Regions from separate parts of the Streptomonospora sediminis genome, predicted to be linked through region 1. Evidence: predicted binding sites of a transcription regulator. Region 1 holds the regulator's gene; each other region holds the start of a gene.
The links. Region 1 encodes HrcA, which represses chaperone genes, less so after heat shock. Its sites were predicted from a motif close to TTGGCACTCTCNNNNNGAGAGTGCCAA; they were not measured.
Positions count from the first base shown of each region.

Region 1 (7,048 bases):
AAGTCGTCCAGGACGCCTTCGTCGCGATGCACGGCGCGTGGCGGCGGCTGCGCGACCCGAACAAGGCCCTGTCGTATCTGCGCCAATCGGTCGTCAACCGGGCCAGGTCTGTGCTCCGGCACCGGGCCGTGGTAGAAAAGCACGCGCCCAAAGCCATGCCCGACGCTCCCAGCGCCGAACAGGGCGCCATGGGCGAACTGGAGCGAGCGGCCGTCATCGACGCTCTGCGCGACCTGCCCACCCGCCAGCGTGAGGCGATCGTGCTCCGGTACTACGGCGACCTCTCCGAGGCGCAGATCGCCGATGCGATGGGCATCAGCCGCGGCGCAGTCAAGAGTCATACCGCACGGGGGATAGCCGCGCTCCGCTCGGTTCTGGAGCAGACGACATGACCGAACCACCCGACGACTCCATCGAAGAACGGCTCCGCGCCATCCTGCGCGCCGAGGCCGGTTCCGTCGATTCCTCCCCGGAGGCGCTGAACGCGATCCGGGCCCGCACCCAGCAGCGCAGCGGCTGGTTCGCCGCGCTGTTCAACGCCCCGTGGCTGCGCCCTTCGCTCGCGGTGGGGGCCGCTGCGCTGATCGTCGGCTCGGTGCTGATGGGCGCGCCGCAGGTTCGCGACCAGATCCTGCCGCAGTCGCTGACCTCACCGGCCCAAAGCGGCCAGGGCGGCTCGGGCGGCGGCGACAACGGCGCCAGCGACAAGGACGCCCTCACCGGCGAAACCCCGCCCGAGCAGGAAGACCCCGCCGACCGCCCCAGCGGCGGCGCCGAACCCACCGCCGACCCCGGCACACCCGCTGATCCCGACGACGAAACGCAGTCCTACGGAACCACCGAGCACTGCATCTCGGGCACCGAACCCACGCACAACCCGAAACCCACGTCGTCGGCAGGCGGCACGGCAACGGGCGGTCCCGGCGGGGGATCCGGCACGTCCGGCTCCCGCTCCGGGTGCGGCCCTAGCGGCCGGCCCACCGCCCCCGGCGAGCACCCCCCGCCGGAGCAGCCCGGCGACGGCTCCACCGGCGACTCCACCACACCGCCCGGCGACACCTCCGGCGAGGACGACTCCGCCGGCGATGGCGGCACGCCCACCACCGGCCCCGACGACACCGCCACCGGCGACGACCCGATCCTCGACACCGAGTGACCCCCCGGACCGCCGCGCCCCGCCGGAACGCGGTGCATGCGGGGCACGCGGCGACGACCGAACGGTTGTCCGCCGGCTAAGCGGGCGGCGCGCGGCCGCGTGTGCTGCGGCCGACCGGGCCGGTGTCACCACCGGCCGCAGCGGGCCTGCAGCACGGCCAAGGCGGCCACCCCCGCTGTCGAGGTGCGCAGCACCGTCGGGCCCAGCAAGGCGCGCATCGCTCCGGCGGTGTCCAACGCGCGCAGTTCGCCCTCAGCGAAACCGCCTTCGGGGCCGACCACCACGACGATCTCATCGGCAACCGGATCGCCGCCGCTTCCCGGGCCCTCCGGCGCGACCAGCGGATCGGGCAGCGGCACGCCCGACAGCCGGCTGCCGGCGTCCTCGTGCAGCACGATCCCGGCTCCGGCCGCCGCCACCCGCGCACAGACCTCGCCGATCCCGGCCGGCTCGGCCACCTCGGGGATCCGGCTGCGCCGCGACTGCTTGGCGGCCTCGCGGGCCGTGGAGCGCCACTTGGCCAGCGACTTGGCCGCGCGCTCCGGTTTCCAGCGCGTGATGCACCGCTCGGCGGCCCAAGGCACGATGCGGTCGACGCCCGCTTCGGTCATGACCTCGACCGCGAGTTCCCCCCGGTCGCCCTTTGGCAGCGCCTGGACCACGGTCAGGCTCGGACTGGGCCGGGGGTCGGCACCGCGCTCCTGGACCGCGCAGACCACGCGGTCGCCGCCGGCCTCGACCACCCGGCAGCGCGCCCGGGTGCCCGCGCCGTCGACCAGGTGGATGGTCTCGCCCGCCGCGACACGGCGCACCGCAGCGGCGTGCCTGCCCTCGGGTCCGGACAGCACAACGGTGTCGCCGGCCAGTTCACCGGGCTCGCTGAGGAAGACCGGAGGTGTCACGCTTACCCCGATTCCACTGACGGGCGCTCCTGCCGGGCGCAACGGCCCGGCACAAGTGCGGGCCGGCGCCGCGCGAAGGGCGGCACCGGCCCGCTGTAGTCGGCAACCCGGCAGCAGGTCGCTGCTGTTGTGGCGGGCAGATGGTCAGCGCGCGCCGAAGGCGTCGCGCAGCTTGGAGAACAGGCCGCCGTGGCCGGGGCTGAACTTGCCGGGCGGCTGGTCCTCGCCGCGAAGCTCGGCGAACTTGCGCAGCAGCGCCTCCTGCTCCTCGTCCAGCTTGGCGGGGGTCTCGACGTCGACCTGGATCATCAGGTCGCCGCGCCCGCTGGAGTCGAGGTGGCGCGTACCGCGGCCCGGCAGCGTGATGACGTGCCCGGAACCGGTACCCGGCCGCAGGTCGATCTGCTCGGTGCCGTCAAGGGTGTCGAAGGTGAACGAGGCGCCCAGGGCCGCCGCGGTCATCGGCACCGTGATGGTGCAGTGCAGATCGTCGCCGCGCCGTTCGAAGGTCGGGTGCGGCCGCTGCACGATCTCCAGGAAGATGTCGCCGCGCGGGCCGCCGTTGGGTCCGACCTCGCCCTCGCCGGCGAGCTGGATCTGGGTGCCGTCCTCGACACCCGCAGGGATCTGCACCTTGCGGGTGACCTTCTCGCGCTGCCGGCCCTCGCCGGAGCAATCAGCGCAGGGGTCGGTGATGATCGTGCCCTGGCCGGAGCACTGCGGGCACGGCCGCGTGGTCATGACCTGGCCCAGGAAGGAACGCGCGACCTGCGAGACCTCGCCGCGGCCCTGGCACATGTCGCATGTCTTGCGCTGGCTGCCCTTGGCCGTGCCCTCGCCCTGGCAGGTGTTGCACAACACCGCTGTGGGGAAGGTGACGTCCTTGGTCACGCCGAACGCGGTCTCGGAGAGGTCCATCTCGATGCGGACCTTGATGCTGCGCCCGCGCCGCGCCCGGTCGCGGGGGCTGCGCCCGGCACCGCCGGGCTGGCCACCGCCGCCGAAGAAGGCGTTCATGATGTCGTCGAAGGGGAATCCGCCCGCGGCGCCGAACCCGCCGGCGCCTGCGCCGCCACCCCCGCCGGAGGGCGCGAAGGGGTCGGCGCCCATGTCGAACATCCGGCGCTTGCTGTCGTCGGAGAGGACCTCGTAGGCCTGGGTCACTTCCTTGAAGCGATCCTGCGTGGCCGGGTCCGGGTTGACGTCCGGGTGGAGTTCGCGGGCGAGCCGCCGATACGCCTTTTTGATCTCGTCCTTGGATGCGTCGCGCCGCACCCCGAGGATCTCGTAGTAGTCTCTCGCCACTTACTGCCCCGCAAGTATCTGTCCGAGGTACCGAGCCACAGCGCGTACCGCTCCCATCGTTCCTGGATAGTCCATTCGGGTCGGGCCCACCACACCGATCTTGGCCAGAGGCTGGTCGCCGATTCCGTAATCGGCGGAGACGATCGACGTGGTCCGCAGACCCTCGTGAGAGTTCTCGGCGCCAATGCGCACTGTCAGCATGGATGATGCGTCGCCCATCTCCCCGAGCAAACGGAGCAGGACGACGTTTTCTTCCAATGCCTCGAGTACTCCCCGCAGGCTAGCCGAGAAATCCATCGCGGCGAGATTCGAAGTCCCGCCTAGCACGATCTTCTCGTCGTGACGCTCGACCAGACTCTCCAGCAGTACCGAAAGCACGGCGACCGCAAGCGCGCGGTCGTCCGGCGGTACCTGAGCAGGCAGGTCCTCGACCGCGAACGGGACGTCGGTGAGCCATTTGCCCACCAGCGCCCGGTTGAGCATTTGGCGGAGGCTGTCGACGGCCTCCTCGCCGACTCCCTCCAAACCGTCGATCACCCGCTGCTCGACCCGGCCGGTGTCTGTGATGAGAACCATCATCACGCGCTGGCGGCCCAGCGGGACGAGCTCCACGTGCTGCACTGAAGAGCGGGTGAGGGACGGGTACTGGACCACCGCCACCTGGCGGGTGAGCTGTGCCAGCAGGCGCACGGTGCGCCCCACGATCTCGTCGAGGTCGACCGCACCGCCGAGGAAGGTCTCGATGGCGCGGCGCTCGGCGCCGGAGAGCGGCTTGACCGTCGACAACCGGTCGACGAACAACCGGTAGCCCTTGTCGGTGGGGATCCGGCCTGCGCTGGTGTGCGGCTGGGCTATGTAGCCGTCCTCCTCCAGCGCCACCATGTCGTTGCGGATGGTGGCGGGGGAGACACCGAGCGTGTGCCGATCCGAGAGCGCCTTCGACCCAACGGGCTCGTTCGTGGACACGTAATCCTCGACGATCGCCCGCAGCACAGACAGCTTCCGGTCGTCGAGCACGCACTCACCTCCTGGCACTCCATGGTCTCAAGTGCTAATTCTATGCCGTTCCGCAAGGCGGCCGGGAAAGCAGGTCGCCGGAAGCCGCGGCGCGCCGGGGGTGTGCGGGGGCTGGTCGGGCACGGCCCGCGGCCCGGAACGCGCCGGCGGCACCCGGCGCACCGGCACCTGCACCGGTACACTCCCGCCGTGCGCACCAATTCCGGCAAGGGTGACGACGGTTCAACCGGCAGCCCGGGCAAACGGTACAGCGGCGATGTCCTGGCGCAGGACTGGCGCCGGCCTCGCAAAGGGGCCGTCGCCGAGGTGGCCCTGGAGCGCGGACTCGTCCTGGAGTCCGCCGACGAAGGGTTCTGCGGCGCGGTCGTCAGCTGGGACAAGCGGACGGTGACCCTGGAGGACCGCAACGGCCGCCACCGCGTCTTCGACCTGGAACCCGCCGGGTTCCTCGTCGACGGCCGCCCGGTCACCGCGGTGCGGCCGTCGGCGGCGCCCGCGCGCCCTGCCCGCAGCGCCTCGGGCTCGATCGCCGTGCGGGGGGCGCGCTCGCGCGTGGCCCGCGAGAGCCGCATCTACGTCGAGGGGGTCCACGACGCCGAACTCGTCGAGCAGGTGTGGGGACACGACCTGCGCGTCGAGGGCGTGGTCGTGGAATATCTGGAAGGCGTGGACAACCTGCCCGCGATCGTCGCGGATTTCGAGCCGGGTCCGCAGCGCCGGCTGGGGGTCCTGGTGGACCATCTGGTGCCGGGCACCAAGGAGAGCCGGATCGCCGAGCAGATCTCTTCGCCCCATGTACTGGTCACCGGCCACCCCTTCGTCGATGTCTGGCAGGCGGTCAAGCCGGCGGCTCTGGGAATCACGGCGTGGCCGCAGGTGCCGCGCGGCATCCCGTGGAAAGAGGGTGTGCTGCAGGCGCTGGGGAGCAGCGAGGAACCCGGCGAGGCATGGCGGCGGATCCTGGGTTGCGTGCGCAGCTTCGCCGACCTCGAACCGGAGCTCCTCGGCCGGGTCGAAGAGCTCATCGACTTCGTCACGGCGGCGCAGGGGGTGCAAGACTAGGCGTGTCCGGAGAGTACCGCGCGCCCCGGGCGCGGGGTGGCCTGCAGGGGCACAGGATGGCACTATCAGCCCAACGCAATCGGCACAGCCAAGGGACAAGATGAGCGAGACCCCGCCCAACCGACCACAGCCCCAGGAGGGGCCCTCCGGTGAACAGCCGGCGCCCGGCCGCGCTCCCTCTGACGGGCAGCCCGGCCAGGGGCAGGCGGGCACCGAAGAACAGCCGCCCGGATATGAACGGCCCGGTTACGGACAGCCTGGATACGACCAGGCGGCCGGATACGACCAAGCGAGCGGCGGCCAGCCGGGATACGCGCAGCCCGGGTACGGCCAACCCAGCGGCAGCCAACCCGGATACGGACAACCGGATTACGGCCAACCGAGTGGCGGGCAGCCCGGGTACGGCCAGCCTGCATTCGACCAGCCCAGTGGCGGGCAGCCCGGATACCAGCAGCCGCAGCAGCCCCCACCCGGGTACGGCCAACCCAGCGGCGGCCAACCCGGATACGGACAACCGGATTACGGCCAGCCGGACTACAGACAGCCCAGCGGCGGCCAACCCGGATACCAGCAGCCGCAGCAGCCCCCACCCGGGTACGGCCAGCCCAGCGGCGGCCAACCCGGATACGGACAACCGGATTACGGGCAACCGGACTACAGACAGCCCAGCGGCGGCCAGCCCGGATACGGGCAGCCGAGCGGTGCCCAGCCCGGCTACGGCCAACCCACGGGCGGCCAGCCCGGGTACCAACCGCAGCAGCCCCCGCCCGGCTACGCGCCCGAGCAGGCGCCGCAGCCCGGCTATGCGCCGCCCGGCTACGGCCAGGCGCCCTATCAGCAGCAGCAACAGCCGCCCGCGGGATACGGACAGCCCCAGCCCGGCTACGCGCCGCAGCAGCCGCAACAACAACCGGGCGCGCCGCAGTCCCCCCAGCAGGGCTATGAGCAGCAGCAGGGCGGTTTCCCCGGCGCTCCGCAGGGCGCGGCGCCCGGCGCCATGCCCGGCCAACCCGGCCAACCCGGTGGTCACCCCGGCCAGCACGGCTACCCCGGCGCCCCGCAGGGCTACCCGCCGCAGTCCGGCGCCTCCGACGATGCAACCTGGGCGATGATCGCCCACCTCTCCGGCGTCATCCTCTCGTGCTTCGGCTGGCTGCCCGCCCTCATCATCTTCGCGGTGAAGCGCAACGACTCCCCGTTCGTCCGCAGCCAGGCCAGCGAGGCGCTGAACTTCCAGCTCACCCTGCTTATCCCCTACCTCATAGCCTGGGTGGTCTACATCGGGCTCGGCGTGTTCGTACCCGGGATTTCCTGGATCGGTTCCGTCGTGATCGCCGTGATCTGGGTAGCCTCGATCGTGTTCGGCGCCTTGGCCGCGCTGAGCGTCAACCGGGGAGTCCAGTACCGCTACCCGGTGTCGATCCGCATGGTGAAATAACCCGCTGGGACAGGCGGCCGGCTGAGTCTTCGTCCGCCCCGCAGCGGAACCGCGGCCCCCGTGGAAGCGTCTCACCAGCGAGACCTCCAGCAGCCGGGGTGTTCGGGCAGCGACGGGAGAGCCCGCTGCCGGATGCCCCGGCCGCATCGCCCCGGCGGCCGCTGGGGC
Region 1 covers NZ_BAAGYZ010000112.1:72,625-79,672, reverse strand. The annotation lists gene ACYVD5_RS21740 (SigE family RNA polymerase sigma factor) at 1-392, shown strand, start outside; gene ACYVD5_RS21735 (hypothetical protein) at 389-1,156, shown strand; gene ACYVD5_RS21730 (16S rRNA (uracil(1498)-N(3))-methyltransferase) at 1,282-2,058, opposite strand; gene dnaJ (molecular chaperone DnaJ) at 2,203-3,363, opposite strand; gene hrcA (heat-inducible transcriptional repressor HrcA) at 3,364-4,380, opposite strand; gene ACYVD5_RS21715 (DUF3097 domain-containing protein) at 4,642-5,442, shown strand; gene ACYVD5_RS21710 (DUF4870 domain-containing protein) at 5,543-6,880, shown strand.

Region 2 (7,048 bases), on a different contig from region 1:
AGGACTACGCCGACGCGAAATCCGCGGTGGTCGAGGAGATCATCGCCCGCGCCCGCGCCGGCTGAGGCCGCCCGGTGCGGCAGTGCCTACCGCGCCTTCCGCGCCCTCCGTGCTCACTGCGGCCGCGCGGCGCCCCGCAACGCGTTCCGCGGCGGTTGGTGCCCCGGAGGCGGAGGCCCCGGCACGGGCGGGCCCGAGCCGGCGCGATCGGCCTCCGCCGAGGCACACCTACGCCAGCGCCCGCAACTGCTGCTGGAACCAGCGCTGCGGCGGCAGCGCCGCGGCGTTCTCCACCAGCCGTTCGCAGCGGGCGCGGCGCTGGTCGTCGGGCATTTCCAGCGCTGTGCGCAGCGCACGCGCGGTCTCGCTGACGTCGTAGGGGTTGACCAGCACCGAGTCGGCCCCCAGGTCGTCGGCGGCACCGGCCTCGCGCGAGAGCACCAGCACGCACCCGTCGTCGGAGAGCACCGGCGCCTCCTTGGCCACCAGGTTCATGCCGTCGCGGATCGGGTTGATCAGCAGCACGTCGGCCATGCGGTAGGCGGCCAGTGAGCGCGGGAAGTCGTCGTTGACCTCCAGGATCAGCGGGGTCCACGTGGCCGTGCCGAACTCTTGGTTGATCTCCTTGGCCACCCGCTGCACGTGCTCGGTGTAGTCGCGGTATTCCGGGACGTCGCCGCGGCTGGGGTAGGCGAAGGCGAGGTGGGTGACCCGCTCGTGCCACTGCGGGTGCTCGCGCAGCAGTTCGCGGAACGCCTCAAGGCCGCGCACGATGTTCTTCGACAGTTCGGTGCGGTCGACCCGTACGATGAGCTTGCGGTCGCCCACCCGCTCGCGCAGGGCGGTGCGCCACTGCTCGACGTCGCCGGCAGCGGCGCGGGAGCGCAGGGACTCGGTGTCGGCGCCCAGCGCGTGCACGCCCACGTCGATCACCCGGCCGCCGAACTCCACGGTGCGGGAGTCCCAGTCGACGTCGACCCGCAGCAGTTCCTCGCAGCAGCGCAGGAACGCGTCGGCCCAGCGGCGGCTCAGGAAGCCGAGGTGGTCGGCGCCGAGCATGCCCTCCAGCAGTTCGCGCCCGATGTCGTCGGGCAGCATCCGGAAGTACTCCGGCGGCGCCCAGGGCGTGTGCGAGAAGTGCGCGACACGCAGGTCGGGGCGGCGCCCGCGCAGCATCCGCGGCACCAGCGCCAGGTGGTAGTCCTGCACGACCACGCGCGCATTGTCGGCGGAGCCGGTCAGCAGCGCATCGGCGAAGGAGGCGTTGTAGGCGCGGAAGTCCTCCCATTCGGCGCGGAACGCGGCGTCGAAGCGCGGCTTGTTCGGGGTGTCGTAGAGCATGTGGTGCACGAACCACAGGGTCGAGTTGGCCACGCGCGTGTAGGCGTTGGCGAAGGTGTCGGGCGGGATGTCGAGCATCCGCACGCGCATGCCGCCAAGGTCGAACCCGGCCTGGTCGAGCCGTGCCTCGGGGGCGCTCGCCGCGGCCGTGCGGTCGGCGTCGGAGAGGGCGGCGCACACCCACAGCGTGTCGGAGGTGGCCGCCACGGAGCTGAGTCCCGAAACCAGGCCTCCGCCGCCGCGGCGGTAGTCGAGGGAGCCGTCTTCGCTGATCGAGAAGGACACCGGTCCCCTGTTGGAAGCGACGAGGATCTGTGCCTTATCCACCTGATCGCCCACCTCTCACCTTGAATTGCGCCGAAGTTTCATTGCACTACACCGCTGCCGCCCATAACAGGCCCCGCTGCGCGAAGGTGTCATAGGTCTCGCCCGCCGCAGGAGCCCGCAAACACGCGGTGATCGCGCGGATGCGGGCCGGTGGCGGCCGTGCGGGCGCCGGTGTGTGCGGCGCCGCAGGTGGGTGGCTGCTACCCCTGCAGAGCCGTCCGCAGACGTGTTACCCGGATCACCCTCCATGGAAAAACGGGCGAAACGTGGGCTAGAGTAGCCCTCGGATTCGGTTGCGCCCCAGTTCACGGGTTCGCCCGCATCCACCACAACTGCATATTGCTCATCCAGAGGGGTGGAGGGACCGGCCCTGCGAAGCCCCGGCAACCATCTCGGTATGCGTTTCTCGCGATCCTGCGGGGCGGCCGAGGCAGGTGCCAACTCCGGCCTGTGACCAGATCGGTCAGACAGGGAAGATGAGGGGAGACGCCTCGCCATGGCGATAACCGCCACCGAAACGGACACCTTCGCCGCCCGCGCATTCGGCCCCGCCGCCGCGCTCTCCTGCCGCGAATGCGGCCAGCGCTACGACCTCGCCCCGCGCTTCGCCTGCGAGTTCTGTTTCGGCCCCCTTGAGGTGGCATACGAGTTCGGCGACCTCACCCGCGAATCCATCCAGAGCGGGCCGAACAACATCTGGCGCTATGCCGGCCTGCTGCCGGTCCCCGGCAACGTCGCCGACCTGCCCAACATGAACCCGGGCCTGACCCCGCTCGTGCGCGCCGACCGGCTCGCCGCCGAGCTGGGTATGGAGTCCCTGCACGTCAAGGACGACTCCGCCAACCCCACCCACTCCTTCAAGGACCGCGTGGTGGCCATGGCCGTCGAGGCCGCCCGCACCTTCGGATTCCGCACCCTGTCCTGCTCCTCCACCGGCAACCTCGCCGGCGCGGTGGGTGCGGCCTCGGCGCGTGCCGGGTTCCGCTCGTGCGTGTTCATCCCGGCCGGCCTCGAAGAGGGCAAGATCGTCATGGCGGCCGTCTACGGCGGCCGGGTGGTGGCCATCGACGGCAACTACGACGACGTCAACCGGTTCTGCTCGGAGCTGATCGGCGATCCCGCCGGCGAGGACTGGGGCTTCGTCAACGTCAACCTGCGCCCCTTCTACGCCGAGGGCTCCAAGACCCTGGCCTACGAGATCGCCGAGCAGCTGGGCTGGCGGCTGCCCGAGCAGATCATCGTCCCCATCGCCTCGGGCTCCCAGCTCACCAAGATCGACAAGGGCTTCCGCGAGCTCATCGACCTCGGCCTGGTCGAGGACCGCCCCTACAAGATCTTCGGCGCCCAGGCCACGGGCTGCTCGCCGGTCGCCCAAGCCTATGAGCAGGGCCACGACGTCATCCAGCCCGTCAAGCCCGACACCATCGCCAAGTCGCTGGCGATCGGCAACCCCGCCGACGGCCCCTACGTGCTCGACGTCTGCCGGCGCACCGGCGGCGCGGTCGTCCACGTCGACGACGCGGCGGTGGTCGACTCCATCTCGCTGCTGGCCCGCACCGAGGGCGTCTTCGCCGAGACCGCCGGCGGGGTCACCACCGGCGTGCTGCGCAAGCTGCTCGACGACGGCGTGCTCGACCCCGCGGCCGAGACCGTCGTCCTCAACACCGGTGACGGCCTGAAGACCCTCAACGCGGTCGAGGCCGGAGTCACCGCCACCATCAAGCCTTCCCTGGACGCCTTCAAGGACGCCGGGCTGCTGTAGCCCCGCTGCGGCCCTGGTCGGGCCCTGCCCCGTCCGAGCCCTCGGGCCACCGCGAAGAGCCGGCCGGCAAGCTAGCAAGTCAAGGAGTAATCCGCAGTCATGAGTGTCAGTGTCCGAGTTCCGACCATCCTGCGCACCTACACCGCGGACGCGGCCGAGGTCAGCGCCGAAGGCGCGACCGTCCAGGCGGTACTGGCCGACCTGGAGGCCAGGTTCCCCGGCATCCGCGCGCGGATCGTCGACGATGCCGGCAAGATCCGCCGCTTCGTCAACGTCTACGTGGGCGACGAGGACGTCCGCTTCGCCCAGGGCATGGACACCCCGACCGAGTCGGGCACCCAGGTCTCCATCATCCCGGCCGTGGCCGGGGGCTGCTGAACCGCCGCGCCCTCGGGGCGCGCGCCCGCGCGGTCCGCGCCCGGTTCGGCCCCGCCGGTGTACGGCCCGGCCGAGCCCGGTTTGCGCGCGGCCGCGCCGCCTGCCGCAGCCCGCGCCGCGCCTCCCCGGAGGCACGGCGCGGGCTTTGTGCTGCGTAGGGGACCGGCCGCCGGCCGGCGGCGGACACGGGCGGGCGCGCGGGCAGGCGGCGTTGACCTGCGGGTAACCCTGCGGAGAACTCTGGCGAAGGCGTTTGCACTCGCATGGGGAGAGTGCTAAAAATAGGTTCGTTAGCACTCTGCGAACCGGAGTGCTAATCACTGGTTCGAGGCGATGAGGCCGCGGTCTCCGGCAGAGGGGTTGCCCGGGTCCACCGCGGTCGTCCGTCGCGGGCGTCGGCTCGTACCTTCGCGTATCAGCCCGGTCTCGGGAGGACAGGAAGTCTATGGCAGCCAAACTGATCGCGTTCGACGAGGAGGCCCGCCGCGGCCTCGAGCGCGGCATGAACCAGCTTGCTGACGCAGTAAAGGTCACGCTTGGCCCGAAGGGCCGCAACGTGGTGCTGGAGAAGAAGTGGGGCGCCCCCACCATCACCAACGACGGTGTCTCCATCGCCAAGGAAATCGAGCTCGAGGACCCCTGGGAGAAGATCGGGGCCGAGCTCGTCAAGGAGGTCGCCAAGAAGACCGACGACGTCGCCGGTGACGGCACCACCACCGCCACCGTGCTCGCCCAGGCCATGGTGCGCGAGGGCCTGCGCAACGTCGCGGCCGGCGCCAACCCGGTCGGCCTGAAGCGCGGCATCGAGTCGGCCGTCACCCGCATCAGCGAGGAACTGGCCAACCTCTCCAAGGACGTCGAGACCAAGGAGCAGATCGCCTCCACCGCCTCGATCTCGGCCGGCGACTCCCAGATCGGCGACGCCATCGCCGAGGCCATGGACAAGGTCGGCAAGGAAGGCGTCATCACGGTCGAGGAGGGCCAGACCTTCGGGCTGGAGCTTGAGCTCGCCGAGGGTATGCGCTTCGACAAGGGCTACATCTCGCCCTACTTCGCCACCGACCTGGAGCGCATGGAGACGGTGCTTGAGGACCCCTACATCCTCATCGCCAACCAGAAGATCTCCAACAACAACGACTTCCTCCCCATCGTCGAGAAGGTCCTGCAGGCGGGCCGTCCGCTGATGGTCATCGCCGAGGACGTCGAGAGCGCCGCTCTGCAGACCCTGGTGGTCAACAAGGTGCGCGGCACCTTCAAGTCCGTCGCCGTGAAGGCCCCGGGCTTCGGCGACCGCCGCAAGGCCCAGCTTGAGGACATCGCCGTGCTGACCGGCGGCCAGGTCATCACCGAAGAGGTGGGGCTGAAGCTGGAGAACACCGAGCTGGACATGCTCGGCCGCGCCCGCAAGGTCGTCGTCACCAAGGACGAGACCACCATCGTCGACGGTTCCGGCGACGCCTCCACCATCTCCGGCCGTGTCAGCGAGATCCGCAACGAGATCGAGCGCACCGACTCCGACTACGACCGCGAGAAGCTGCAGGAGCGCCTGGCGCGCCTGGCCGGCGGCGTCGCGGTCATCAAGGCCGGTGCCGCCACCGAGGTCGAGCTCAAGGAGCGCAAGCACCGCATCGAAGACGCGGTCCGCAACGCCAAGGCCGCCGTTGAAGAGGGCATGCTGCCCGGCGGTGGCGTGGCGCTGCTCCAGGCCGGCGTTCCCGCCTTCGAGAAGCTGGACCTGCAGGGCGACGAGTCGATCGGCGCCGACATCGTGCGCCGCGCGATCGAGGAGCCGCTGAAGCAGATCGCCATCAACTCCGGCCTTGAGGGCGGCGTTGTTGCGGAGAAGGTGAAGAACCTCGAAGCCGGCATCGGGCTGAACGCGGCCACGGGCGAGTACACCGACCTGTTCAAGGACGGCGTCATCGACCCGACCAAGGTCACCCGTTCCGCGCTGCAGAACGCGGGCTCCATCGCGGGCCTGTTCCTCACCACCGAGGCCGTCATCGCCGAGAAGCCGGAGAAGGCCGCTGCGGCCGCTCCGGACGCCGGCGGCATGGGCGGTATGGACTTCTAGGACCCTCCACCCGGAGGTCCGCGAGTCCGATACGCGAACCCGCTTCGCCTGCGACGATCGGGCGGTCCCCACCCATGGGGGCCGCCCGATTCGGCGTTTGCGGGGGTGCGAACCGCCCGCCTGCCGAACGGTCCACCCGCCGACTGGCCGAACCGGCGCCTGCGCCGCGATCGCCGGGGGTGCCGGTGGTAGCGTCAGGTCCGCCTCCGCGGTGCGCTGAGCGAGCAGGGCACGGTCCGCACGGCCGCGGCGCGCGCCGCGGCGGAGGCGCGGCGACCAGCACAGGAGTAAGTCCACCATGACCGCATCCCGGATCCGCCCCGACGACCCCACGGCAGTGCTCGGCGCCGTGGAAGCAGCCACCGGCCGCCTGCTGCAGACGGCGGTCGACATCCGCCCCGACCAGATCGGGGACCCTTCGCTACTGCCCGGATGGACGCGCGGCCACGTGCTGGCGCACGTCTCGCGCAGCGCCGAAGCGATGCTCCGGATGATGGAGGGCGCGCGCGAGAACCGCCAGGCCGGCATGTACCCCAGCGCCGAGGCCCGCGAACGCGACATCGAGGACGGCGCCGCGCGGGGCCCCGAGGACCAGGCCGCCGACCTCAAGGACACGGCCGATCGGATAGCCGAGGTCATCCGGGATTTCCCCGCACAGGCGTGGTCCTTCGAACTCAAGCACCGCTCCGGGCTGGTCTTCCCTGCCGGGCGGGTCCCGTGGCTGCGGCTGGCCGAGGTGGAGTACCACCACGTCGACCTGGACCTGGGCTACGGCCCCGGCGACTGGCCCACCGAATTCGTCGAAGTTGAGACCCGGAAACTGACCGAGCGCTTCGCCGCCGACGAAGAACTGCCGCCCGTCCTGCTCCGCGACACCGCGACCGACCGGCACCGAGTACCGCATCGGCGCCGCCGCGGGCCCCGCGGTGACCGCCCAGGGCCCGGCGGGCGAACTCCTCGCGTGGCTCTCGGGCCGCGCCGACGGCGCCCGCCTCACCGTGCACCGCGGCGGCACCCCGGTCGGCGACCCCGCCGCCGTGCTGCCGGCGCTGCCCGCGATGCTCTAAGCCCTGCACGGCGATGATCATGCAGAAATGACTGTCTCAGCTTTGAAATCCCGGCATTTCTGCAGGGCCGGCGCGTCGCCCGCCGCACCGGCCCCGCCG
Region 2 covers NZ_BAAGYZ010000005.1:187,149-194,196, reverse strand. The annotation lists gene ACYVD5_RS01475 (GrpB family protein) at 1-65, shown strand, start outside; gene ACYVD5_RS01470 (alpha,alpha-trehalose-phosphate synthase (UDP-forming)) at 229-1,668, opposite strand; SAM riboswitch class I at 2,009-2,151, shown strand; gene thrC (threonine synthase) at 2,165-3,430, shown strand; gene ACYVD5_RS01460 (MoaD/ThiS family protein) at 3,530-3,808, shown strand; gene groL (chaperonin GroEL) at 4,254-5,882, shown strand; gene ACYVD5_RS01450 (maleylpyruvate isomerase family mycothiol-dependent enzyme) at 6,181-6,966, shown strand.
Region 2: a site for HrcA is predicted at 4,061-4,087, ahead of groL (chaperonin GroEL). Genes of this name have one in related genera too.

Region 3 (7,048 bases), on a different contig from region 1:
TTGGTGGCGTCGGGGAACTGCTCGCTCTTGATGAAGTCCTTGACGGTGATCAACCCGCGCAGCCGGCCCTGGGGGTCGACCAGCGGCAGTTTCTCGACCTTGTTCTCGCGCAGCAGCCGGAACGCGTCGTCGCGGCTGACCCCCACCGGAGCGGTGATCAGCGGCATCGGGGTCATCACCTCGCGGACGGGCCGCAGGCGGTTGGTCTCGAAACGCATGTCGCGGTTGGTGACGATGCCCAGCAGGCTGCCGTCGGCGTCGGTGACCGGGGCGCCGGAGATGCGGTAGTGGGCGCTGAGTTCCTCGACGTCGGCGAGGGTGTCGTCGGGTTTGCAGGTGACCGGGTCGGTGACCATGCCGGCCTCGGAGCGCTTGACCAGGTCGACCTGGCCCGCCTGCTCGTCGACGGAGAGGTTGCGGTGCAGCACGCCGGCGCCGCCCTGGCGGGCCATTGCCACCGCGGTGCGCGCTTCGGTCACTGTGTCCATGGCGGCCGACAGCAGCGGTATGCGCAGCGTGATGTTGCGCGTGAGCCTGCTGGTGGTGTCGGCGTCGCCGGGCTGGAGGTCCGAGTAGGACGGCACCAGCAGGACGTCGTCGTAGGTGAGTCCTGGTGGCAGCACCTTGCCGGGTTGCCCTGTGAACAGCTCCGTCATATCTCTTCCCAACCCCTCGCGCGTGTTCTTTCATCCTAGATCTGCTGCAAAGCGGCCTGGAGCCGAACTACCGCGATCCGCGGCGCCCGGTGGCGAGGCTCACAGCGCGAGCGGGGTGGCCGGCCCCGGGCGCGCGGTCGGGCTCGGGAAGCCGGGAAGGATGAGGCAACGGGCGCGGGCACCGGTCCGGTCAGACCAGCCGGTTGGCCACCGCGACCTTGCGCAGGCGGGCCAGGGCGCGGTGCTGGGCCACGCGCACGGCGCCGGGCGACATGCCCAGCGCGTGGCCGGTCTCGTCGGCCGTCAGGCCGGCGATGACCCGCATGACCAGCAGGCGGCGCTGCTGCTCGGGCAGTTCGTCGAGCAGGGCCCGCGCCCGCTCGGCTTCGACGGTGCGCACGACCGACTCTTCGGGTCCGGGGTCGTCGTCGGCGCAGTCGGGCACGGAATCGGTGGGCACATCGGCGCGGGTGGAGCGGCGCAGTGCGTCGGCCACCTTGTGGGCGGCGATACCGAAGACGAATGCGGCGAACGGGCGCCCCATGTCCTCGTAGCGGGGCAGCGCCGCGAGCAGAGCGATGCAGACCTCTTGGGCGACGTCGTCGGAGTAGTGCACGTACCCGGCGACCCGGGAGAGCTTTGCGCGGCAGTAGCGCAGCACCATCGGGCGGACCTCGCGGATCAGCGAGTCCACCGCGCCATCGTCGCCCTGTACCGCCAGCGAGGTCAGATCGTTCAGTTCCGTCTCGTTCGCTCTGCGCAGGGCATCCGCTCGGCCCGCGAGCAGGCCCCCCGCTGCGCGTAGATCCGTCACGTAACGCATCATGCCCCGCTGCGCGGACTTACACGTCACCAAGTGCAGCAACAGAATGATCACATTTGGCGGAAAAGCCCGATAAGTGACGCGCGCCGCGTACCGAAACAGGGGGTGCGATGATAAGCGAAACCCCGCGCCCGCAGGGCTTGCGGACGCGGGGCGAAAACCCGGACCCGGCCGGTACCGGCCAAGTGGCCGGCACCGGTTGCGGGCGGTGGGATTACCGGCGGCGCGGCTCAGTGGCCGTGGCCGTGCCCCTGACCGCCCTCGGAGTCCTCTTCCTCGGGCTTGTCGACGACCAGGGCCTCGGTCGTCAGCAGCATGCCCGCGATGGAGGCGGCGTTCTGCACCGCCGAGCGGGTGACCTTGACCGGGTCGAGGATGCCGGAGGCCATCAGGTCGCCGTAGGCGCCGGTGGCGGCGTTGTAGCCCTGCCCGACCGGCAGCTCGGCGATCCGGTAGGTGATGACGTAGCCCTCGGCGCCGCCGTTCTCGGCGATCCAGCGGGCCGGCTCCACCAGGGAGTCGCGCACGATCTTGACGCCGGTGGCCTCGTCGCCGGACAGGCCGAGGTCGTCGAGCTCCGCAGCGGCGTGCACCAGCGAGGCGCCGCCGCCGGGGACGATGCCCTCCTCGATCGCGGCGCGGGTGGCCGAGATCGCGTCCTCAAGGCGGTGCTTCTTCTCCTTCAGCTCCACCTCGGTGGCCGCACCGACGCGCAGCACGGAGACACCGCCGGCCAGCTTGGCCAGGCGCTCCTGCAGCTTCTCGCGGTCCCAGTCGGAGTCGCTGTTCTCGATCTCCTTGCGGATCTGGTTGACCCGGTCGTCGACCTCGCTCTGGTCACCGTTGCCGTCGACGATCGTGGTGTCGTCCTTGGTGATGGTGACGCGGCGGGCGCTGCCCAGCGCGTCGAGCTCGGCGTTCTCCAGGGTCAGGCCGACCTCTTCGGCGATGACCTGGCCGCCGGTCAGGGTCGCGATGTCCTGCAGCATGGCCTTGCGGCGCTCGCCGAAGCCGGGAGCCTTGACCGCGGCCACGTTGAGGGCGCCGCGGATCTTGTTGACGACCAGCGCGCTGAGGGCGTCGCCCTCGATGTCCTCGGCGATGACCAGCAGCGGCTTCTTGGTCTGGGCGGCCTTTTCGAGCAGCGGCAGCAGCTCGTTGAGGCTGGAGATCTTGCCCTGGTTGATCAGGATGAGCGCGTCCTCCAGGACGGCTTCCTGGCGCTCGTTGTCGGTCACGAAGTAGGGCGAGACGTAGCCCTTGTCGAACTGCATGCCCTCGGTGAAGTCGAGGTCCAGCCCCATGGTCGGGGCTTCCTCGACGGTGATGACACCGTCCTTGCCGACCTTGTCGAACGCCTCGGCGATCATGTCGCCGATCTGGGCGTCCTGGGCGGAGTTGGTGGCGACGTAGGCGATGTCCTCGCGCTCACCGACGGCGCGGGCGCGCTCGATCAGGACGTCGGCGACCTTCTGCGCGGCGGTGTCGATGCCCTTTTTCAGCGACATCGGCGACGCACCGGCGGCCACGCTGCGCAGGCCCTGGTGCACGAGCGCCTGGGCCAGCACGGTGGCGGTGGTGGTGCCGTCGCCCGCGGCGTCGTTGGTCTTGGTCGCGACCTCCTTGACGAGCTGGGCCCCGAGGTTCTCGTAGGGGTCGTCGAGCTCGATCTCACGCGCGACGGTGACACCGTCGTTGGTGATGGTGGGCGCGCCGAACTTCTTGTCGATCACGACGTTGCGGCCGCGCGGGCCCAGCGTGACCTTCACCGAGTCCGCGAGGTGGTCGACGCCGCGCTCAAGGGCGCGCCGGGCTTCGTCCCTGAATTCCAGGATCTTGGGCATTGCGAGCTTCCTCTATCCGTACAGGTACGGCGAATATGAAAACCGCCCCGCCCGGCAGCGTGCCGGCCGGGGCGGGAGGCATGGCATCGGCAGGAGCCGAAGCCCTACTTCTCGACGACCGCGAGCAGGTCGCGGGCGGAGAGCACGAGGTACTCCTCGTTGTCGTACTTGACCTCGGTGCCGCCGTACTTGCTGTACAGAACGATGTCGCCGACGTTGACGTCGAGCGGGATCCGCTTGCCGCTCTGGTCGTCGTAGCGGCCGGGGCCCACGGAAAGGACCTCGCCCTCCTGGGGCTTCTCCTTGGCGGTGTCCGGGATGACCAGGCCGGAGGCGGTGGTCTGCTCGGCCTCAAGGGTCTTGACGACGACGCGGTCCTCAAGCGGCTTGAGCACAGTCTTGGTGGCGGTCGACACGGTGGTGACCTCCCCCTTCAGGGTCGAAATCCGAAACGGCATGCTTGTAAAGGGGCGACCACGGCGGCCTGCCGTCGCGGGTGCCAGACCGGCCTCGTCGCGATTAGCACTCTACCTTGGAGAGTGCCAGTATGGAACATTAGCCCGGCCCATAGGGCACGTCAAACAACAGGTCACGGGAGAACATCGTGGTGTCCATCGGGCAAACCGCACCCGACGCGACCGCGGCGTTCACGGCACTGCACACCCCAGCCGGGCGCAGGGTCCTTGCCATCGCCGACGCCGAATCCGCCGCCGCCGACCCGCTGAAGGCGGCCACCCGGTTGCGCCGCGACGCCGAAGAGGCGATCGCCGCCGACGACCCCCCGCCGGGCGTCTCCCCCGCCGACCTCGCCGGCGCTGCACTGACCCAGGCGCGGCTGCGCGCCCGCGCGCGCGCAAAGTTCGGTGAGCGCGCCGCGCGCATGTTCTTCACCGCTCCCGGCCTGGAGCAGGCCACCCGGCTGCCGGTCACCGGCTACCGCGCCGGCCGGCTCGCCGCGGCGCTGGGCCCGGGAGCGCGAACGGCCGACCTGGGCTGCGGCATCGGTGCCGACACCATCGGCATGGCCGAGGCCGGGCTGGCGGTCGAGGGGATCGAGGCCGACCCGCTGACCGCCGCCGTCGCCGCCGCCAACATCGCCGCGTTGGAGCTGGGCGCCCGCGCCCGCGTGCGCGCGGGCGACGCCGCCGCTGCCGAGCCCGGCGGCTTCGACGCCGTCTTCTGCGACCCCGCCCGGCGCGGCTCGCGCGGACGGGTCTTCGACCCCGACGCCTACTCTCCGCCCTGGGGCACCGTCATGGAGCTGGCCGGGCGCGCACCGGCGTCCTGTGTCAAGGCCGCGCCGGGCATCCCGCACGAGCGCATCCCCGAAGACGCCGAAGCCGAGTGGATCTCGGTCGACGGCGACCTCAAGGAGACCGCGCTGTGGCGCCTGCCCGGCCGGCCCGTCCGGCGGCGCGCCACCCTGCTGCGCAGCGACGGTGCGGCGCCGGCGACGCTTGCCGACGACCCCGGCGGCGGCCCCGCCCCCGTGGGCCCGCCCGCGCGCTACCTCTACGAGCCCGACAACGCAGTGGTGCGCTCGCACCTGGTGGCCGAGGCGGCGGCGCTGGTGGACGGCACGCTGATCGACCCCGACATCGCCTACATCACCGCCGAGCACCTGGTGCCCACGCCCTTCTGCCGCGCCTACGAGGTACACGAAGTCATGGGCTTCTCGCTCAAGCGGCTGCGGGCGGCACTGCGGCAACGGGGCGCGGGAACGGTAACGATTAAGAAACGCGGATCGGCCGTGGATGTCGAAAAACTGCGGCGCGACCTTAAACCGAGTGGTCCGGAATCTGTCACAGTGATCCTCACCCGGGTGGGAAACCGCCCTTTGTGCCTACTGTGTTCCGAGGTCACAGCTTTGCCACCGACAAACCACGCATAACCGACATCGCACTCCCGCACCTCAAGGGGTGACTGAGTGCACGATCGGTACTAGCGTGACTCAGCAGAGCGCTTCAGTCGCAAATCCGTATCTTTAACACTTGAACCCGGTGTGCGGGGCTCATGTCGTTAAACTGATCCCCGCTGACCCCTTTCTCCCCATCCTGGATTCTTCCGGCGACGCATCCGGGTGGTCGGCGGCCGCCTCGTTCGCACGTCTCCCTCTGCGGGCCCGCCCATCACCGCGCGTGATCGGGGCACCCCTGACCGTGGAAGCGGACCAGGTGGCGCCTGTGCCCGATACCGCGTCGCCGGCCGACCAGGAGCACACCGCCCATCCACGGCCGCAACGGGTGGGGGCGCTAGACCAAAAGGAGCACCTCGGTGGAACAGACCAACCACAACTTCCTCAACGGGGGAGGTCAGACCGGGATCTCCGACCGCATGCGGGACCTTCTCTCGCGCGCCGCGCAGGACCAGGTGTCCGAGCAGAAGTCGCAGGGCGCGGTCAACGAGGAGATGCGCCAGCGCCTGGAAGGCATGGAGTGGCTGCTGCGCGAGTTCCGCGAACGCGAGTTCGCCACGCTCGCCGAGTCGGTCTCCAACGTCCAGGCCAGGGTCGAAGAACTCTCCTCGCGCCCGCCGGAGTGGGCCGAGACCCTCGCCGAACACATCTCGCTGGTCGGAGAACGCGTCAAGCCGCTGGCCGAGATGTCGGCGCTGCGTGCCGACATCCGCACCATCACCGGCCACCTCGACACCGCGCTGACACGGATGCAGGAGCTGTCGGAGTCCGGCGAACAGAACGCCGGCCGGATCGACCGGCTCGCCGAGCGCCTCGAAGGACTGGCCGCCGGGGCCGAAGCCCGGTTCGGCCGCATCGACGAGGCCGTCGAGGGCCTGAACACCCGCTCGCAGGAGATCCACGCGTCCCTCGCGGCCGTCACCGAGCGCCTGGAGGCCCAGCACGACACGGCCATGAACGCTGCGACCGAGCGGCACGAGGCCGTCACCGCCGCCATCAGCGAGGGCCGCGAGGTCCTTAACGCGGCGGTCGAGGCGAGCCGCACCTCGGTCGAGACCGCTGTCACCGAAGGCCGCGAGAACCTGGCGGCCTCCATCGGCGAGAGCCGCGAATCGCTCGAATCCGCCCTGCGCGAGCAGCAGACGGCGCTCAGCGGCAAACTCGACACCGCTGCCGACTCGCTGCGCAGCACCACCGAGCAGAGCCGCGACTCCGTCACCGGTGCCGTCACCGAAGGCGTGGACCGCCTCAGCACGCGCGCCGAGGAGCAGCACACCGCGCTGAACACCGCGCTCACCGAGGGCATCGACCGGCTCGACACCGCAGCCGGGGAACGCCACACCGCACTGACCGAAGGCATCGACCGGCTCGACACCGCGGCCGGGGAACGCCACACCGCGCTGACCGAAGGCATCGACCGGCTCGACGGCAAGACCACCGAGCAGCACACCGCCCTCACCGCAGGCATCGAGCAACTGGGCACCGCGGCCAAGGAGCGCCACGGGAAACTGACCGAGGGCATCGACCGGCTCGACACCGCGGCCGGGGAACGCCACACCGCGCTGACCGAAGGCATCGAGCAGCTCGACGGCAAGACCACCGAGCAGCACACCGCGGTCACCGCCCAGCTCAGCGAGAGCGTCGCCAAGCTGAGCAGCCAGGCCGAGGAGAACCAGGCCGAGGCCACCGCCGCGGTCGCCGACGCCAACAGCGCCGTCGTCAAGCTCGCCGAAGCCACCGAGGAGCGCCTCGGCGACATCCGGGCCCACGTGCGCGACCGGCTCACCGAACTGCACGAGCAGTTGGAGCT
Region 3 covers NZ_BAAGYZ010000005.1:55,667-62,714, forward strand. The annotation lists gene guaB (IMP dehydrogenase) at 1-656, opposite strand, end outside; gene ACYVD5_RS00890 (sigma-70 family RNA polymerase sigma factor) at 847-1,470, opposite strand; gene groL (chaperonin GroEL) at 1,710-3,323, opposite strand; gene groES (co-chaperone GroES) at 3,428-3,739, opposite strand; gene ACYVD5_RS00905 (class I SAM-dependent methyltransferase) at 3,937-5,214, shown strand; gene ACYVD5_RS00910 (apolipoprotein A-IV repeat region-like domain-containing protein) at 5,598-7,048, shown strand, end outside.
Region 3: a site for HrcA is predicted at 3,843-3,869, ahead of groES (co-chaperone GroES). Genes of this name have one in related genera too.

Region 4 (7,048 bases), on a different contig from region 1:
CCTTCCTCCCGGAAGCCGAGCTTCTGCACCACCCGCCGGCTCGCCTGGTTCTCCGGGCGGATACTGGCCTCGATCCGGTGCAGGCCCACGGTGAAGAACGAGTGGTCGACGGCGAGCGCCACCGCGGTCGGGGTGACGCCGCGCCCCGCGTAAGCGCGGTCGATCCAGTAACCCACCTGGGCTGAGCGCGCCGACCCCCAGACGATGGCGCTGACCGTGAGCTGGCCGGCGAACACGCCTTCGTAGGTGATGGCCCACGGCATGGATATCCCGTGGCGGGCCTCGCGGCGGATCGCCTGGACCATCGCCACGTAGGGCGAGAGTCCCGAGGTCTGCAGCGGCATCTCCGGGTGCGTGGGCTCCCAGGGGCGCAGCCAATCGGCGTTGCGGATGCGGGTATCACGCAGTGCGCCGGCGTCGCGCAGCCGCAGCGGGCGCAGGCCGACCGGCCCCTCCTTGAGGGTGATCGGCCAGCCGCGGATCCGGTTCACGTCGCGTCCTTCCGACACCTGCGGCCGATGGTGCGCCCGGTGGCCGGCAGGCGGGTGTGGTGTACCCGCCCGCGCAACCGGGCGGGAAACGGGTGTCGTCCCGTTCGCGTTTTCCAGTATTCCACCACCGCGGGTGCGGCGTCAGGCCACCGGCCTGTGATGGTCGCCGCCGCGCATCTGGTCGATCGCGTGGGCCAGGATCGGGCCCAGCACCGCCATACCGTCGCGGACTCCGCCGCTGGAGCCCGGGAGGTTCACCACCAGCATCCGCCGCCCGCCGTGCTCGGCCACCCCGGCCAGTCCCCGGGAGAGCACGGCCGAGGCGATGCCCTTGGCCCGGCCCGCTTCGCGCAGCGCCTCGGCGATACCCGGGATCTCGTAGACCAGCAGCGGGCGTGTCGCCTCGGGCGTGGCGTCGGACGGGTTCAGCCCGGTGCCGCCGGTGGTGATGGCGGCGTCGCAGCCCTCCTGCAGGGCGCTGCGGAGGGCATCGCCGACCGGCGGACCGTCAGGCACCACGCGCGGCGGGCCCGCGACGGCAACGCCGTCCAGGCGCACGAGTTCCTCGCGCAGCGCCGCACCGGAGCGGTCGGGGTAGACGCCCGCGGACGCCCGGTTGGAGGCGGTGATGACGGCGACGCGGTAGAGGGCGGTGCCGCCACCGGGTTCGGGTGCCTGCGCTGTGCTCACTGCGACCGCCTCCAGTGGCCGGTCTTGCCGCCGGTCTTCTCCTCCACCCGCACTCCGGTCACCACGGCTTCGGGGTCGATCGCCTTGACCATGTCCACCAGCCCCAGCGCGGCGGTCATCACGCAGGTGAGCGCCTCCATCTCCACGCCGGTGCGGTCGGCCGTGCGCACGGTCGCGCTGATGTGCACGCCTTCGTCGTGCACCTGCAGGTCGACGTCGGCGCCGTGGACCGCGATGGGGTGGCACAGCGGCACCAGGTCGGGTGTGCGCTTGGCCCCCTGGATCCCGGCGATCCGGGCGACCGATAGCGCGTCGCCCTTGGGGATCCGGTGGTCGCGCAGTGCCGCGACGGTCTCCGCCGACAGCAGCACCCGCCCGGTGGCGGTGGCCGTGCGGGCGCTGACGTCCTTGGCCGACACGTCGACCATGCGGGCGTCCCCGGCGGAGTCGAGATGGCTGAGCCCGGATGGATGGTCTTCAGGCATGGTGTGCGTCCTCCTTGGCGGGGTGGTGGGGTGGGGGATCGCGGGGCGGGGCGGAAGCTGCTGCGGGTTCGCTGCCCGATGAGCCGGATGTCAGGGGTGAGCGGGCAACCGCAGGACTTCCACCACGCTGCCTTCGGCCAGTTCGGTGGCCGATTCGGGCACCACGACCAGCGCGTTCGCCTCGGCCAGCGCCGAAAGCTGGTGGGAGCTCTGCCGCGTGGCCGGTTGGACGGTGTAGGCGGTCGGGCCGCCGCTGCCGTCGTACTCCAGTGACGCCCGCAGGAAGGACCGCCGGCCCTGCGGCGAGTGCGGCACCGGCTCCGTCAGCCGCGCGTGCACCGATGGCAGCGGATCGGGGTCCAGTCCCCGCAGCCGGCGCAGCGCGGGCCGCACGAACAGCTGGAAGGAGACGTAGGAGCTGACCGGGTTGCCGGGCAGTGTGAGGATCGGCGTGGCGGAGGGACCGACCGTGCCCGCACCCTGGGGCATGCCCGGCTGCATGGCGACCTTGTCGAAGTGCACCGTGCCCAGCCGCGACAGCACCTCTTTGACCGCGTCGTAGGCGCCCATGCTCACCCCGCCGGTGGTGAGCACGATGTCGGCCTGCACCAGCACGTCCTCGATGGTGCCCATGACGGTGGCGGGGTCGTCGCCGATGAAGCCGTGGCGGTAGGCGGCGCAGCCCTCGTCCAGTGCCGCCGCGGTCAGCATGTAGCTGTTGGACTCCCAGATCTGGCCCGGCCCGATGGGCGAGCCCGGCTCGACCAGTTCGGCGCCGGTCGACAGCACCACCACGCGGGGGCGCGGGTGCACCAGCGCGGAGCCGCGGCCCACGGCGGCCAGCACCGCGAGTTCGCCACCGCCCAGGCGCGCACCGCGCTGCAGGACGCCCGCGCCTTTTTCCACGTCCCCGCCGGCACGGCGGATGGCGTTGCCCACACGGACCGGGCGGTCGATGGCCACGGTGGCCTGGCCGCCATCGGTCCACTCCACCGGCACGACCGCGTCGGCGCCGCTGGGCAGGGGCGCACCGGTCATGATGCGTGCGCAGTGGCCGCGGCGCACGGCGGTGGCCGCGGAGTCGCCTGCGGGGATATCGGCCACAACGGGCAGGCGCACCGGGTTCTCGGCGGATGCCCCGGCGAGGTCGTCGGCGGCCACCGCATAGCCGTCCATCGCGGAGTTGTCGAACTGCGGCAGGGACACCGGGGAGGCCACCGATTCGGCGAGCACGCCGCCATGTGCCCGCAGCAGGTCCAGCTCAATGGGGTCGAGCGGTTCGACCAGGTCCAGGACGTCGCGGAGGTGCTGCTCGACGGTCTTCATCGCTGCTTCCTTCACCCACTGTCGGCGGTGCCGCCGGGTCCGGCGGCGGGTAGGCGGTGCGGCCCCGGCTGCGGACCGCTCAGGCCCCTCCGCCGGACGCCTGGTCGGCGTGCCGGTCGAGGAACTCGCGCATCCACGGCAGGAACTCCGCGGCGAGGTCGGGGCGCTCGCAGGCGAATTCCACCACAGTGCGGAGGTAGTCGATCTTATTGCCGGTGTCGTAGCGCTGCCCGCGGAACAGCACGCCGTGCACCGGTCCGCCGTCGGCGGGTTTGCGTTGGGCCAGCTCAAGCAGCGCGTCGGTGAGCTGGATCTCGCCGCCGCGCCCGGGCGGGGTCTCGCGCAGCACGTCGAACACGGCGGGGTCGCAGATGTAGCGGCCGATGACGGCCCAGCGGCTGGGCGCCTGGTCCACGGCCGGCTTCTCGACGAGGTCGGTGACGGTGACGACGTCCTCTTCACCGGTGGGTTCGATGGCGGCGCAGCCGTAGAGGGAGACCTGCTCGGGGTCGACCTCCATCAGGGCCACAACGCTGCCGCCGTAGGTCTCGCGAACCTGGATCATGCGCTGCAGCAGGGCTTCGCGGCCGCCGATGAGGTCGTCGCCCAGCAGTACCGCGAACGGCTCGTCGCCGACGTGGGATGCCGCGCACAGCACGGCGTGCCCGAGGCCGCGCGGCTCGCCCTGGCGGACGTAGTGCACCTGCGCCAGTTCGCTGGACTCGCGCACCGCGTGCAGGCGCTGGGTGTCGCTCTTGGCCCGCAGCGCCTCTTCGAGCTCGTAGGCGCGGTCGAAGTGGTCCTCGATGGAACGCTTGGAGCGGCCGGTGATCATCAGTACGTCGTCCAGGCCGGCGCCGACGGCCTCCTCGACGACGTACTGGATCGCCGGCTTGTCGACGATGGGGAGCATTTCCTTGGGGGTCGCCTTGGTGGCGGGCAGGAACCGGGTGCCCAGACCGGCCGCAGGTACGACGGCCTTGCCGACACCGGAGGGGCGTGCTGTATCTGTCATGTCGGCACTTTAGGACACCGGCCCGGGCGCGGGTGCCCGGCGCGCGCGTGCGGCTCCGGGGACGGGCAGGGCGCGGGGGTGCGGCGGTCCTGCCGGAACTGCCCGGCGGTTCCTGCGCGCCGCGCCCCGCGGCGGGCGCGCGGCGGGCGCGTGTGCGCGGGGACGGCTCCCGGCTTCGCCGCATGTGCGGACCGCCTGGGAGACTGCGTTGCTGTGACCGCACAGGAATCCAAGCAGGACATGCGCAAACGCATCGTCGCGGCGCGGCGGGCGATGCCCGAGCAGGAGCGGGCGGCCGCCGGGTCGGCGATCCGCGACGCGCTGGCGGACGAGCCGCTGCTCACGACGGGCGGGACGGTGGCCGTCTACTACTCGGTGGGCACCGAGCCCGACACCCGCAAGCTGATCGCGGCGCTGTGGAAACGCGGCACCTACGTGCTGCTGCCGGTCTTCCTTGCCAACGGCGATCTGGACTGGGCGGCCTACGATGGGCCCGACAGCCTGGAGGAGACCCCGATCGGCCTGCTGGAGCCGGCGGGCCACCGCTACGGGCCCGATGCTGTGCGCCGCGCGGCGGCGGTGGTGTGCCCGGCGCTCGCGGTGGACCGCAGCGGGCTGCGGCTGGGCCGCGGGGCGGGCTGCTACGACCGGGCGCTGGCGCGGATCGGCCCCAATACGCGCACGCTCGCGGTGATCTACGACACAGAGTTGGTCGAGTCGGTGCCGGCCGAACCGCACGACCGGCCCGTGGACGGCATCGTGGCTCCGGGCACGGGGATGCGCCTGCTTGCAGCGGGGTGACCCGGCGGCGGCACGGGCCCGGCCGGGGGAACACCCGCGGTCCCCGCTGCGTTGCAGCATGTCGGCAGCGCGGATTCTACGGCGCCACACCCCCGATGTCGCGGTTGCGCTGCCGGACCGCGTAATATTTGGCAGTCGACGGGTGAGAGTGCCAGCGAGGAGGACCCAGTGCCGACGTACCAGTACGCATGCACCGAGTGCGGCTCCGAAATGGAGGTCGTGCAGAGCTTCAGCGAAGACTCGCTGACCGTGTGCCCCGAATGCGAGGGGCGGCTGCGCAAGGTGTACTCCGCGGTGGGCATCGTCTTCAAGGGCTCCGGCTTCTACCGCACCGACAGCAACTCCACCTCCGACAGCTCCACGATGGCGGGTTCCGGCAAGAACGGCGACTCCGCAAGCGGCGAATCGTCGGGCGGCGACTCCGCGAAGAGCGACTCCAAGAGCGAGTCCGCGGGTTCCGGCTCCGGTTCGGACTCCGCCTCGACGAAGTCGGACTCCGCCGGCTCCTCGGGTTCCTCCGGTGGTGCGAAGGAGACCAAGGCCCCGGCCGGCTCCGGCGCCGCTTCGACCTCCAGTTAGGCCCCCGCCGGCCAAGCCGGGCGCCGTCCTCCGGATTCCGGTCGGCGGCCTCCAGCCACGGCCGGGTACCGGGTCCCGGACGCCGGACACTTCAGGGGCCGCCGTTCGTCCGTGCGTGCGTATGGCACGTGCGGCGCCAGGCCTGTGGACGGCGGCGCCGCGGTATGCGGATGGCGGCCTACCGTACGGGCATGCGAACCACTGCCCGGTCCCGTGCCCCAGCCGCCGCCTCGCGCCGCCGCACTCCCGCGGCGCCTGAACACCCGGCCCCGCCCGCCCTGCGCCGCCCGGCGGCCGAACCGTGAGCCCGCTGCCGGCCGCCCCGCGGCCGCTCCGTGCACTCTCCCGCTACCGCAGGCCGCTCGGCGCCCTATGCGCGGCGCTGGCGCTCATCGGCGCTGTGCTGCTCGTGCGCCCGCCGCCCGAACCCGCCACCGCGGTGCTGGTGGCCACCCGCGCCCTCGACGCGCTGTCGCCCGTGGCGTCGGGCGATTTCGCGGTGCGCGCGCTACCGCCCGCCGCGGTCCCCGCACACGCGCTCGGCCCCGGCGATGATCCCGTGGGGCGTTCGCTCACCGGCCCGGTAACCCGGGGCGAGGTCCTCACCCGCGCCCGCATCGCCGAACCTCCCGCGCGCGGCTACGGGCCCGGCCTGGTGGCCGCGCCCGTTCGCCTGCCCGATCAGGGGCCCGCGGCGCTCCTGCGCCCGGGCAGCCGGGTCGACGTGCTGGCCGCAGCCCGCGATCCCGGGTTCGCCGGCGATGCGGGGGTTGCGGGCGGCGGTGCCGGCGGTTCCCCGCCGGCCAGCACCGTCGTCGAGGACCGTCCGGTGATCGCCGTGCCCCAAGCCGGTGCCGATACCGGCACAGGCGGCGCACTGTTCCTGCTCGCGGTACGCCCCGACGAAGCCCGCGCGCTGGCCGGGCATGCAACCGCATCCCGACTGTCCGTGACCATCCGCGGTTGACCTCCCACTACAGGTGGTGGATGCTATCCCGCGGCCCGCCGCGCTGCCTGCACGGCCGCGGCGCCGATAACGCAGGCACCGGCAATACAGGGGGAAGTTCATGAGCGGTTTCAAGCAGTTCCTGCTGCGGGGCAACCTGGTGGATCTTGCGGTCGCGGTTGTGATCGGCGCGGTCTTCGCCGAACTGATCAGCTCGTTCACCGAAGCCTTCATCACGCCGCTGATCGGGATTTTCGGCGGAATCCCCGCCTTCGGCGACCTCTACTTCGAGATCAACGGCAGCCGGTTCCTCTACGGGCAGTTCATCGACTCCGCCCTGAGCTTCCTGCTTACCGCGGCGATCGTGTACTTCCTGGTGGTGCTGCCGATGGCCAAGCTGCTGGAGCGCTACGCCAAGACCGAAGAGGCCACCACGCGCGCGTGCCCCTTCTGCTGCAGCGACATCAGCAAGTCGGCCTCGCGCTGCGCCCACTGCACCTCGGAGGTCGAGCCCGAGACCGCGGCGGTTTGAGCGCCGCCCCGAACAGCGGCGGCGGGCCGCTCAGCTCGCGCTGAGCAGCCCGCCGACCGGCCTTATGCGTGCGGGGCCTCGTACTCCCAGTGCCAGGGCTCGAACGGGTTCGAATACGCCCATTGCGGGTGGAACCAACCCCACTTCTTGGAGTTGTTCTCCAACCAGTTGAACTCCGGGCTC
Region 4 covers NZ_BAAGYZ010000001.1:32,429-39,476, reverse strand. The annotation lists gene ACYVD5_RS00200 (GNAT family N-acetyltransferase) at 1-491, opposite strand, end outside; gene ACYVD5_RS00195 (MogA/MoaB family molybdenum cofactor biosynthesis protein) at 633-1,181, opposite strand; gene moaC (cyclic pyranopterin monophosphate synthase MoaC) at 1,178-1,666, opposite strand; gene glp (molybdotransferase-like divisome protein Glp) at 1,757-2,992, opposite strand; gene galU (UTP--glucose-1-phosphate uridylyltransferase GalU) at 3,072-4,007, opposite strand; gene ACYVD5_RS00175 (5-formyltetrahydrofolate cyclo-ligase) at 4,248-4,808, shown strand; gene ACYVD5_RS00170 (FmdB family zinc ribbon protein) at 4,977-5,387, shown strand; gene ACYVD5_RS00165 (CpaB family protein) at 5,689-6,354, shown strand; gene mscL (large conductance mechanosensitive channel protein MscL) at 6,455-6,865, shown strand; gene ACYVD5_RS00155 (D-alanyl-D-alanine carboxypeptidase family protein) at 6,928-7,048, opposite strand, start outside.
Region 4: a site for HrcA is predicted at 4,937-4,963, ahead of ACYVD5_RS00170 (FmdB family zinc ribbon protein). Genes of this name have one in related genera too.